DNA from 2 places in the Providencia rustigianii genome. Region 1 is predicted to be linked to the other one. Evidence: predicted binding sites of a transcription regulator. Region 1 holds the regulator's gene; the other holds the start of a gene.

Region 1 (4,165 bases):
CCGTAAACCTCAAATGTGGTTAGAAACGCGTATCCCATTATGGCTAACGGCTTATTTAAATGAGAACAAATCATGATTATTCCGTGGAAAGACTTAGCACCTGAAACCCTCGAAAATCTGATTGAAAGCTATGTATTACGTGAAGGCACCGACTATGGTACTCATGAAAAAAGCTTACAAGACAAAGTGAATGATGTGAAACGGCAGTTAGTTTCTGGGGAAATTGTGCTAGTCTGGTCTGAGCTACATGAATCCGTAAATTTTATGCCTAATAACCAGTTTCGCCCGTAATCCCGCTTCATTCGCTGTTTATTGAAATAGTGGTCATGAGCGTAAAACAGGGAGTCCACTATGTCGAAGAAACACCCTATCATTGCCGTCACCGGATCGAGTGGCGCAGGAACGACCTCTACTAGCCAAGCTTTTCGTAAAATATTCCACCAGCTAAATATTCGCCCTGCAACCCTTGAAGGGGATAGTTTTCATCGTTATACCCGCCCAGAAATGGATATGGCAATCCGTAAAGCCCGTGAACAAGGTCGCCATATTAGTTATTTTGGTTCCGAAGCGAATGATTTTGCTCTGCTAGAACAAACGTTGATTGATTACGCTAAAACAGGTCAGGGGCAATCTCGAAAATATCTGCATACCTATGATGAAGCCGTACCTTATGGTCTCCAACCGGGAACCTTTACGCCTTGGGAGTCTCTGCCAGAAAAATCCGATGTATTATTTTATGAGGGTTTACATGGCGGTGTCGTGACACCTGAGCATGATGTTGCCAAACATGTAGATTTACTGGTCGGTGTTGTCCCGATTGTCAATTTAGAGTGGATTCAAAAAATGATCCGCGATACGACGGAAAGAGGACATTCCCGAGAAGCGGTGATGGATTCCGTAGTGCGTTCTATGGGTGATTATATTAACTATATTACTCCGCAATTTTCCCGTACACATATTAATTTCCAACGCGTTCCAACCGTCGATACGTCGAACCCATTCTCCGCTAAAGCTATCCCATCACAGGATGAAAGTTTCATTGTGATCCGCTTTAGAGGGTTAGAACAGATTGATTTTCCTTATTTGCTTTCGATGGTTAACGGCTCATTTATCTCGGCAATGAATACCATTGTGGTACCTGGAGGAAAATTAGGACTCGCAATGGAGCTCATTATGATGCCATTAGTTGAAAAGTTAATTAAGCAGCGAAGTGAATAAGTCTATATTAAATTAAATGAATACTTACATAGATACTTATCTTCTTTGAAGATAAGTATCTAATAATATAAAAGTAATTAGATATTTTTAATTTCGAAACTATGAGTCACTTTTACTGTTTTTTCTAGCATAATCGCGACTGAGCAATATTTTTCAGCCGAAAGTTGTACGGCTCGCTCAACCACTTTATCTGTTAATTCACGACCGACGACAATAAAGTGCAAATTGATATGCGTGAAATAACGAGGGGCTTCATCACGGCGTTGGGATGTGAGTTTAACTTCACAGTCGGTAATATCGTAGCGACCTTTTTGTAAAATAGACACCACGTCTATCGCGCTACATCCACCTGCTGCCATCAAGACCATTTCCATTGGGCTAGGTGCTTTATCTCCAGCATTACCATCCATCATGATTTGATGCCCAGATGCTGATTCACCTAAGAAAGAGAGCCCTTCAACCCACTTTACTCGTGCTTCCATTTTTGTTCCCCTTGAAAAATGTCGTTATTAAAGGCTACATTGTTCCATATATCTGAATAATGTTATATCAGCATTATTAAGCTGAAGCGATACAGGGAAGACTTTCTGTATTGGATATGATACAAACAATGCTTAGTTGATAGGATTAAGATCAAAACTCAACGATTCAATTGATTATATTATACAATTGATATTAACTTGCTTTTGACCTATAACGAGCATTAATTATGGGTAACTAACGCAACTTAGTATGCCAAGCTAGAAATTTTAAAGTCAGCCTTTCACCTTAATTTTCTGAAGGGTTGCAATAACATACAGAGGATAACGCTAATGGTTCTCGGCAAGCCACAAACAGACCCTACTCTTGAATGGTTTTTGTCACACTGCCATATTCATAAGTATCCATCCAAGAGCACTCTAATCCATCAGGGTGAAAAAGCAGAAACCCTTTACTATATCGTTAAAGGTTCAGTGGCTGTTTTAATCAAAGATGAAGAAGGCAAAGAAATGATTCTCTCTTACTTGAATCAGGGAGACTTCATTGGTGAACTTGGGTTATTTGAAGAAGGGCAAGAACGTACTGCGTGGGTTCGAGCTAAAGTTGCTTGTGAAGTCGCTGAAATTTCTTATAAGAAATTCCGTCAGCTAATTCAGGTTAATCCAGATATTCTGATGCGCCTTTCTGCGCAGATGGCAAGCCGCTTACAAACTACATCAGAAAAAGTCGGTAACTTGGCATTCCTTGATGTGACTGGTCGTATCGCTCAAACCTTATTAAATTTAGCAAAACAACCTGATGCAATGACTCACCCAGACGGTATGCAGATCAAAATTACTCGTCAAGAAATTGGTCAAATTGTTGGGTGTTCACGCGAAACTGTAGGTCGTATTTTAAAAATGTTAGAAGATCAAAATTTGATCTCTGCACATGGTAAAACGATCGTCGTTTACGGTACTCGATAACTTTTATTTTGGTCCAGTAATATTTACTGGGCTTTATATAAACAGCTGTATATATCTCATATATGGCTGTTTTTCATTCCTAATATTGCCCATCATATACTTTCTGTTCAAAATAGCAGCGCTTTTTGATATTAGTCTAACAATCCTTATATATAAAATACTAAATAATTAGCCAGCAATCATTTAGGATTTTATTTATGAAACAGATTAATAATTTAACACCATCAAACTACATCTACCATGCCGGTACAACTAAGAGCGGTAATAACCAAACTTTTTTACAGCGTCAGGCATTCTTTGAACGCTTACAATCAGCGAATTCGACCTCAAAAAAATTTCCAATTTTAGTAAAAGAATCAACGACTCAAGCTAAAGAAACTCGTGTACCTCATTTTATATCTTCACTCAAAATTGGAAGCTTAGTTCCTAGTAATCAACCCACACAACACTCATTTACACCTAAAGCAAAAGTTATTTTTGGTACTCAGTTTAACAAAAACATTGATACGCATTTTATTAATTTTAATAAGAGTTTTTCATTTTTTAAGAATTTATCTAATTAATTTTATTTATTCGCTACGTTTCAATCCTACAATCGATATGCCACCCCTTTAGCCTAACGCGTATTTGTTAGGTTTTTTTTTATCAATTAGCTAATTATTTAATGGAATCGGTTTTTTATATCAATTCTATCTAAAAATCCTATAGCATTGAAATAGATAAATAATTAGGAGAAGCAATCATGATAGACACAATCATAAATTCACCGAATGTTAGAAATAGCACCTCATCTACATTTCTACAATCTGAAAAAAAGTATCTATTTCTGAATAAGGTCATTGAAACAAATTCATCTCCAAAAATATTTCCTGTTATCGATTTTCATAATAGAACGAAGTCATTAAATGAAAATAAAAAATTCCAAAATATGTGGGATGAAGCCATTAAAACAACCAAGCTAAAACTGAGGGATTGTAATAAAGAAAACACCTATCAAAACTTACATCCGGTAATTAGAGAGACCAATATAAAAATTGAGGCTTTACAGCGGTTGCTTGGAAAGAGTGATCATTGCTTCGAAAATACCTATGTTAAGAATGAAAAAAACGTAAAAAAAACCGCTAAAGATAATACGCCTCAAAAAATTACTACACTCATTGATAGATGTAAAAATTTACTGGGAAAAATGACTCAGAATTCACAATACATCACTACGTTAGATGAGCGAGTGAGAGTGACATTAGATAAAGCAGATCTTAACCACACACTGATCAATCTTAAAAACACAGAGTTTCCTCCTACCGTATTTTATACAAAGCCTGAACTTAGTGACTCTGAAAAACACAATATTATAATTAATTTTCAATTAGCTAAAGAAATCAAAAGAATTAAAGGAAGTAAAATTCCACTACGCGTAACCAGTATCCACAAAGCAAGTAATACAAGTTTAATGATAGAGCCTCAAAATAAGAACCTAGCATTAAAAAATTCAAAACCAGATA
Region 2 (4,165 bases), 840 kb from region 1:
TTGAAGTTGATAAACTCACAATAACCACCGTCTTAATTTTGAATATTTAATTTGTTTTCAATTAAATAACAGTTAAATGGACCCATCCAAATAAATACGTTCTACTTTTTGGCAACCTAAAGCGCGCAATGTATTTTCTGTTGTACACCACTGTTGCACAATCGCATCTTGCTTCTCAACCAGAGTCGCTTGATCAATCGATGTAATATCTTTACCTGCTAAATTCACCATAATCAGAGCGGCTTGTAGTGGCGGCAAGCTTGGGTTAAATGCAGCATTTTCTGCGTAGCGCCCGGTAAATAAAGAGCCATCTTTTAATTGCACTGCAATACCTGAATGAGAATTACTGTATGGTGCATGGGATTGATTTGCGGCATCAATTGCAGCAGATAATAAGCGATCACGACTTTGATTCGCATAGCCATGGTCAACAGTATCAAGCAGTAAGGTGGTGATATTCAGATCCGATGGACCAAATGAATCTGGTAAATAATCATGTAATGTTGCGGCTTGGCGCTGTGGTAAATGCACCATAATTTTACCGCCTTCACGAAGCTCATTCATAAATTGTCGGCAGTGACCACAAGGCGTGTAGTTAACTGTAATAGATGTCAGCTGTTTTTCGCCTTTTAACCATGCATGGGTAATTGAACATTGTTCAGCGTGAATGGTTTGACCAATAGAAACATGGCTAAATTCCATGTTAGCGCCGAAGTATAAATTACCGCTAACCCCGCAAGCGATTGCGCCCACATTAAAGTGAGAAATCGGTGTGACAGCATAAGCCGCTGCAAATGGTAGCAATAAAAATGCAAGCTCACTGTCCGTGCATCCACTTTCAGCTTTGATATGTTTGACTTGCTCAGCAGTTAGCATGGCTGAAAAGTCTGGCTTATCCATGATAGGTTTAAGTACAGACTGTAACTTTTCTGGAAGTTCGGACCAAGCGGACTTAAATCTTGAATGCATGAGTTACTCTCCCTATTTAATTGCTTTCATTCTATTCAATAAATCAGGGACGTTAATGTGATCATTATCACTTCATGAATGAAATCGATGAAACAAATTCAGTAAATGAGAGATGTATCTCAAGTTTTTGGTGTTTAATTGGCATAAGAGAGGTTAATTACCTCTCTTATTGATTCAGTTTAGCCAAATAAATGCAGAATGATAGGAAATAGGAATGGAGCGAGGAGTGAAGTAATGACACCGCATGTCATTAATGCGAGTGAACTATAGGCGCCTTCAATATAGTTAATTTCGGCGCAGCGGGCAGTTCCTAATGCGTGGGAGGCGGTTCCCATGGCTAAACCCCTTGATGCGTGAGTACGAATGCGCAGTACATCAAATAAACTGTGACCAAACATTGCTCCTAAGATCCCAACAAACAGCACGCAAGCTGCACTAATGGCGGGAATGCCACCAACAGAATCGGCGACAGCCATGGCAATCGGCGTAGTGACTGATTTTGGCAAAATAGAGCCAGCAATATCTGGCGTTGCGCCTAACCACAGCGCAATGGCAGCACCTGTAAACATGGCAACTAAGCTGCCCGCAAAGCAAATACTAAAGAGTGATTTCCATTGCGCTCGAATTTGGTGCATTTGCTCATAGAGTGGAAATGCTAGCGCAACAACCGCAGGTTGCAGTAAATCATTAAGGAGCTTACTGCCTGCGAAATAGTGCTCATAGGGGGTGCTAGTGAAAATCAACAGTGGGATAATCACCGCAATTGTTAATAATAATGGGTTTAAAATAGGTAGTTTGCACTTAATCGACAGTGCTCTTGCCAAATAAAAGACAATGATGGTGAGTGGTAGTGACCACCAAATATGCTCAAACATTATTCATTCCCCTTTGGTTTATTATCGGTAGTAACTGAAGAGATAGCATCTTCAGGGGGAAGGGGAACTTCATCTGGCTTAGCACCAACAATGGGACGTTCTTTATGGATATAGTTAGAGCTGACCGCGACCACAATCATGACGATCACCGTACTTGCTATACAGGACACAACGATCGGGATCATTTGTTGGCTGAGTAAATCATAGTAATTCATGATCCCTACACCAATCGGTACAAACAGTATCGTCATGTTTTTCAGTAAGATGCTACAACCTGGTTTTGCCCAATGTGCAGGAATGACTTGTAAGGCGAGTAGCACAAACAGTAATAACATTCCCACGATGCTACCGGGAATGGAGAAAGGAAGTAGTTTGGAAATTAGATTTCCAATAATGAGGCAGAGATAAAGTATTGCGAAGGCTCGCAAATATTGCCATCCGGTTATCAATACTTGTTTAAGTGACATGGGACTTGTCCTATAGCTCGACAGGCATTCATCATACAATTAACTTGCAAAATGTGCCATAGATCACAAATAAAAAGTCATAAAAAAACGGAGCGCACAAGAGTGGCTCCGTTATTTGCTTACAGTATTTAATGCCGTATTAGCAACAATAAGAATGACTTACTTAACTTGCATTCCTGGTTGTGCGCCATTATCAGGGCTCAGTAAGTAAATATCTTTACCGCCGGGACCCGCTGCCATCACCATACCTTCAGAGATACCAAAGCGCATTTTACGTGGAGCAAGGTTAGCAACCATAACGGTTAAGCGGCCTTCCAGCACTTTAGGGTCTGGATATGCAGAGCGAATGCCAGAGAAGACTTGGCGATTTTCACCACCAATATCTAACTGTAATTTTAGTAACTTATCTGAACCTTCAACAAACTCAGCTTGCTTAATTAAGGCAATACGCAGGTCAATTTTTGCGAAATCATCAAAATTAATTGTCTCTTGAATTGGATCATCTGCCAGAGGTCCTGTTAGCTGTTTTACCGGCTGGATAGTCTGTTTAGAGGCTTCCACCATTGCTTCAACTTTAGCCATCTCAATGCGGTTGAATAATGCCTTGAATGGAGCAACATCATGATTAAGTAACGGTTTGTTGATTGCATCCCACTCTAATTTCACATTTAAGAAATCTTCAGCGCGCTGAGTTAAGCTTGGAAGAACAGGTTTTAGGTAAGTCATTAATACACGGAACAGGTTGATACCCATTGAACAGATATCTTGCAATTCTTGATCTTTGCCTTCTTGTTTCGCGATAACCCAAGGGGCTTTTTCATCAACGTAGCGGTTTGCAATATCAGCCAGTGCCATGATTTCACGAACTGCTTTACCATATTCACGGTTAGTATAAGCGTCGCCAATCACTTGTGCGGCATCAACAAACTGTTGGTATAGCTTAGGTTCAGCCAGATTTGCAGATAATTTTCCGCTAAACCGCTTAGCAATAAAGCCCGCATTACGTGAGGCGAGGTTGACCACTTTATTGACGATATCACTATTCACGCGTTGAACAAAATCTTCTAAATTCAAATCGATATCATCGATTCGTGAAGAAAGTTTAGCGGCATAGTAATAACGTAGACAATCAGCATCAAGGTTATCTAAATAAGAACGCGCGGTAATAAATGTTCCGCGAGATTTAGACATTTTGGCACCGTTGACTGTCACATAGCCGTGAACAAATAGATTAGTTGGCTTACGGTAGTTACTGCCTTCTAACATTGCTGGCCAGAACAGGCTGTGGAAATAAACGATATCTTTACCGATGAAGTGATACAAATCGGTTTTAGAATCTTTATTCCAGAATTCATCAAAGTTTAGGTCTCCACGCTTGTCACAGAGGTTTTTAAATGACCCCATATAACCAATTGGAGCATCCAACCAGACATAGAAATATTTACCAGGAGCATCTGGGATTTCGAAACCAAAATAAGGAGAATCTCGAGTGATATCCCACTGATGTAAACCAGATTCAAACCACTCTTGCATTTTGTTCGCAACTTGCTCTTGCAGTGCACCTGAGCGAGTCCAGGCTTGGAGCATGTCGCTAAATGCAGGAAGGTCAAAGAAAAAGTGTTCAGTTTCACGCATAACCGGTGTGGCGCCAGAGACAACAGAACGAGGATTAATCAGTTCTGTTGGGCTATACGTTGCGCTACAAACTTCACAGTTATCGCCGTATTGGTCTTCCGCTTTACATTTTGGACAAGTTCCTTTGACGAAACGGTCTGGCAAGAACATGCCTTTTTCCGGATCGTAAAGCTGAGAAATGGTTTTACTCTTGATAAAACCATTATTCTTTAACTTGCC

What was found. Region 1 encodes CRP, which controls carbon source genes, mostly activating them, when cyclic AMP is high. Its sites were predicted from a motif close to ATGTGANNNNNNTCACAT; they were not measured.
Region 2: a site for CRP is predicted at 2,363-2,380, ahead of EL244_RS05570 (CidA/LrgA family protein). Genes of this name have one in related genera too.

The regions. Positions count from the first base shown of each region.
Region 1 is NZ_LR134396.1:393,519-397,683, reverse strand. Features, by position in the region: gene EL244_RS01825 (hydrolase) at 1-76, shown strand, start outside; gene EL244_RS01820 (YheU family protein) at 73-291, shown strand; gene EL244_RS01815 (phosphoribulokinase) at 352-1,218, shown strand; gene EL244_RS01810 (OsmC family protein) at 1,296-1,700, opposite strand; gene crp (cAMP-activated global transcriptional regulator CRP) at 2,031-2,663, shown strand; gene EL244_RS01800 (hypothetical protein) at 2,861-3,226, shown strand; gene EL244_RS01795 (hypothetical protein) at 3,406-4,165, shown strand, end outside.
Region 2 is NZ_LR134396.1:1,228,526-1,232,690, forward strand. Features, by position in the region: gene cdd (cytidine deaminase) at 73-969, opposite strand; gene EL244_RS05565 (CidB/LrgB family autolysis modulator) at 1,149-1,844, opposite strand; gene EL244_RS05570 (CidA/LrgA family protein) at 1,844-2,311, opposite strand; gene metG (methionine--tRNA ligase) at 2,471-4,165, opposite strand, start outside.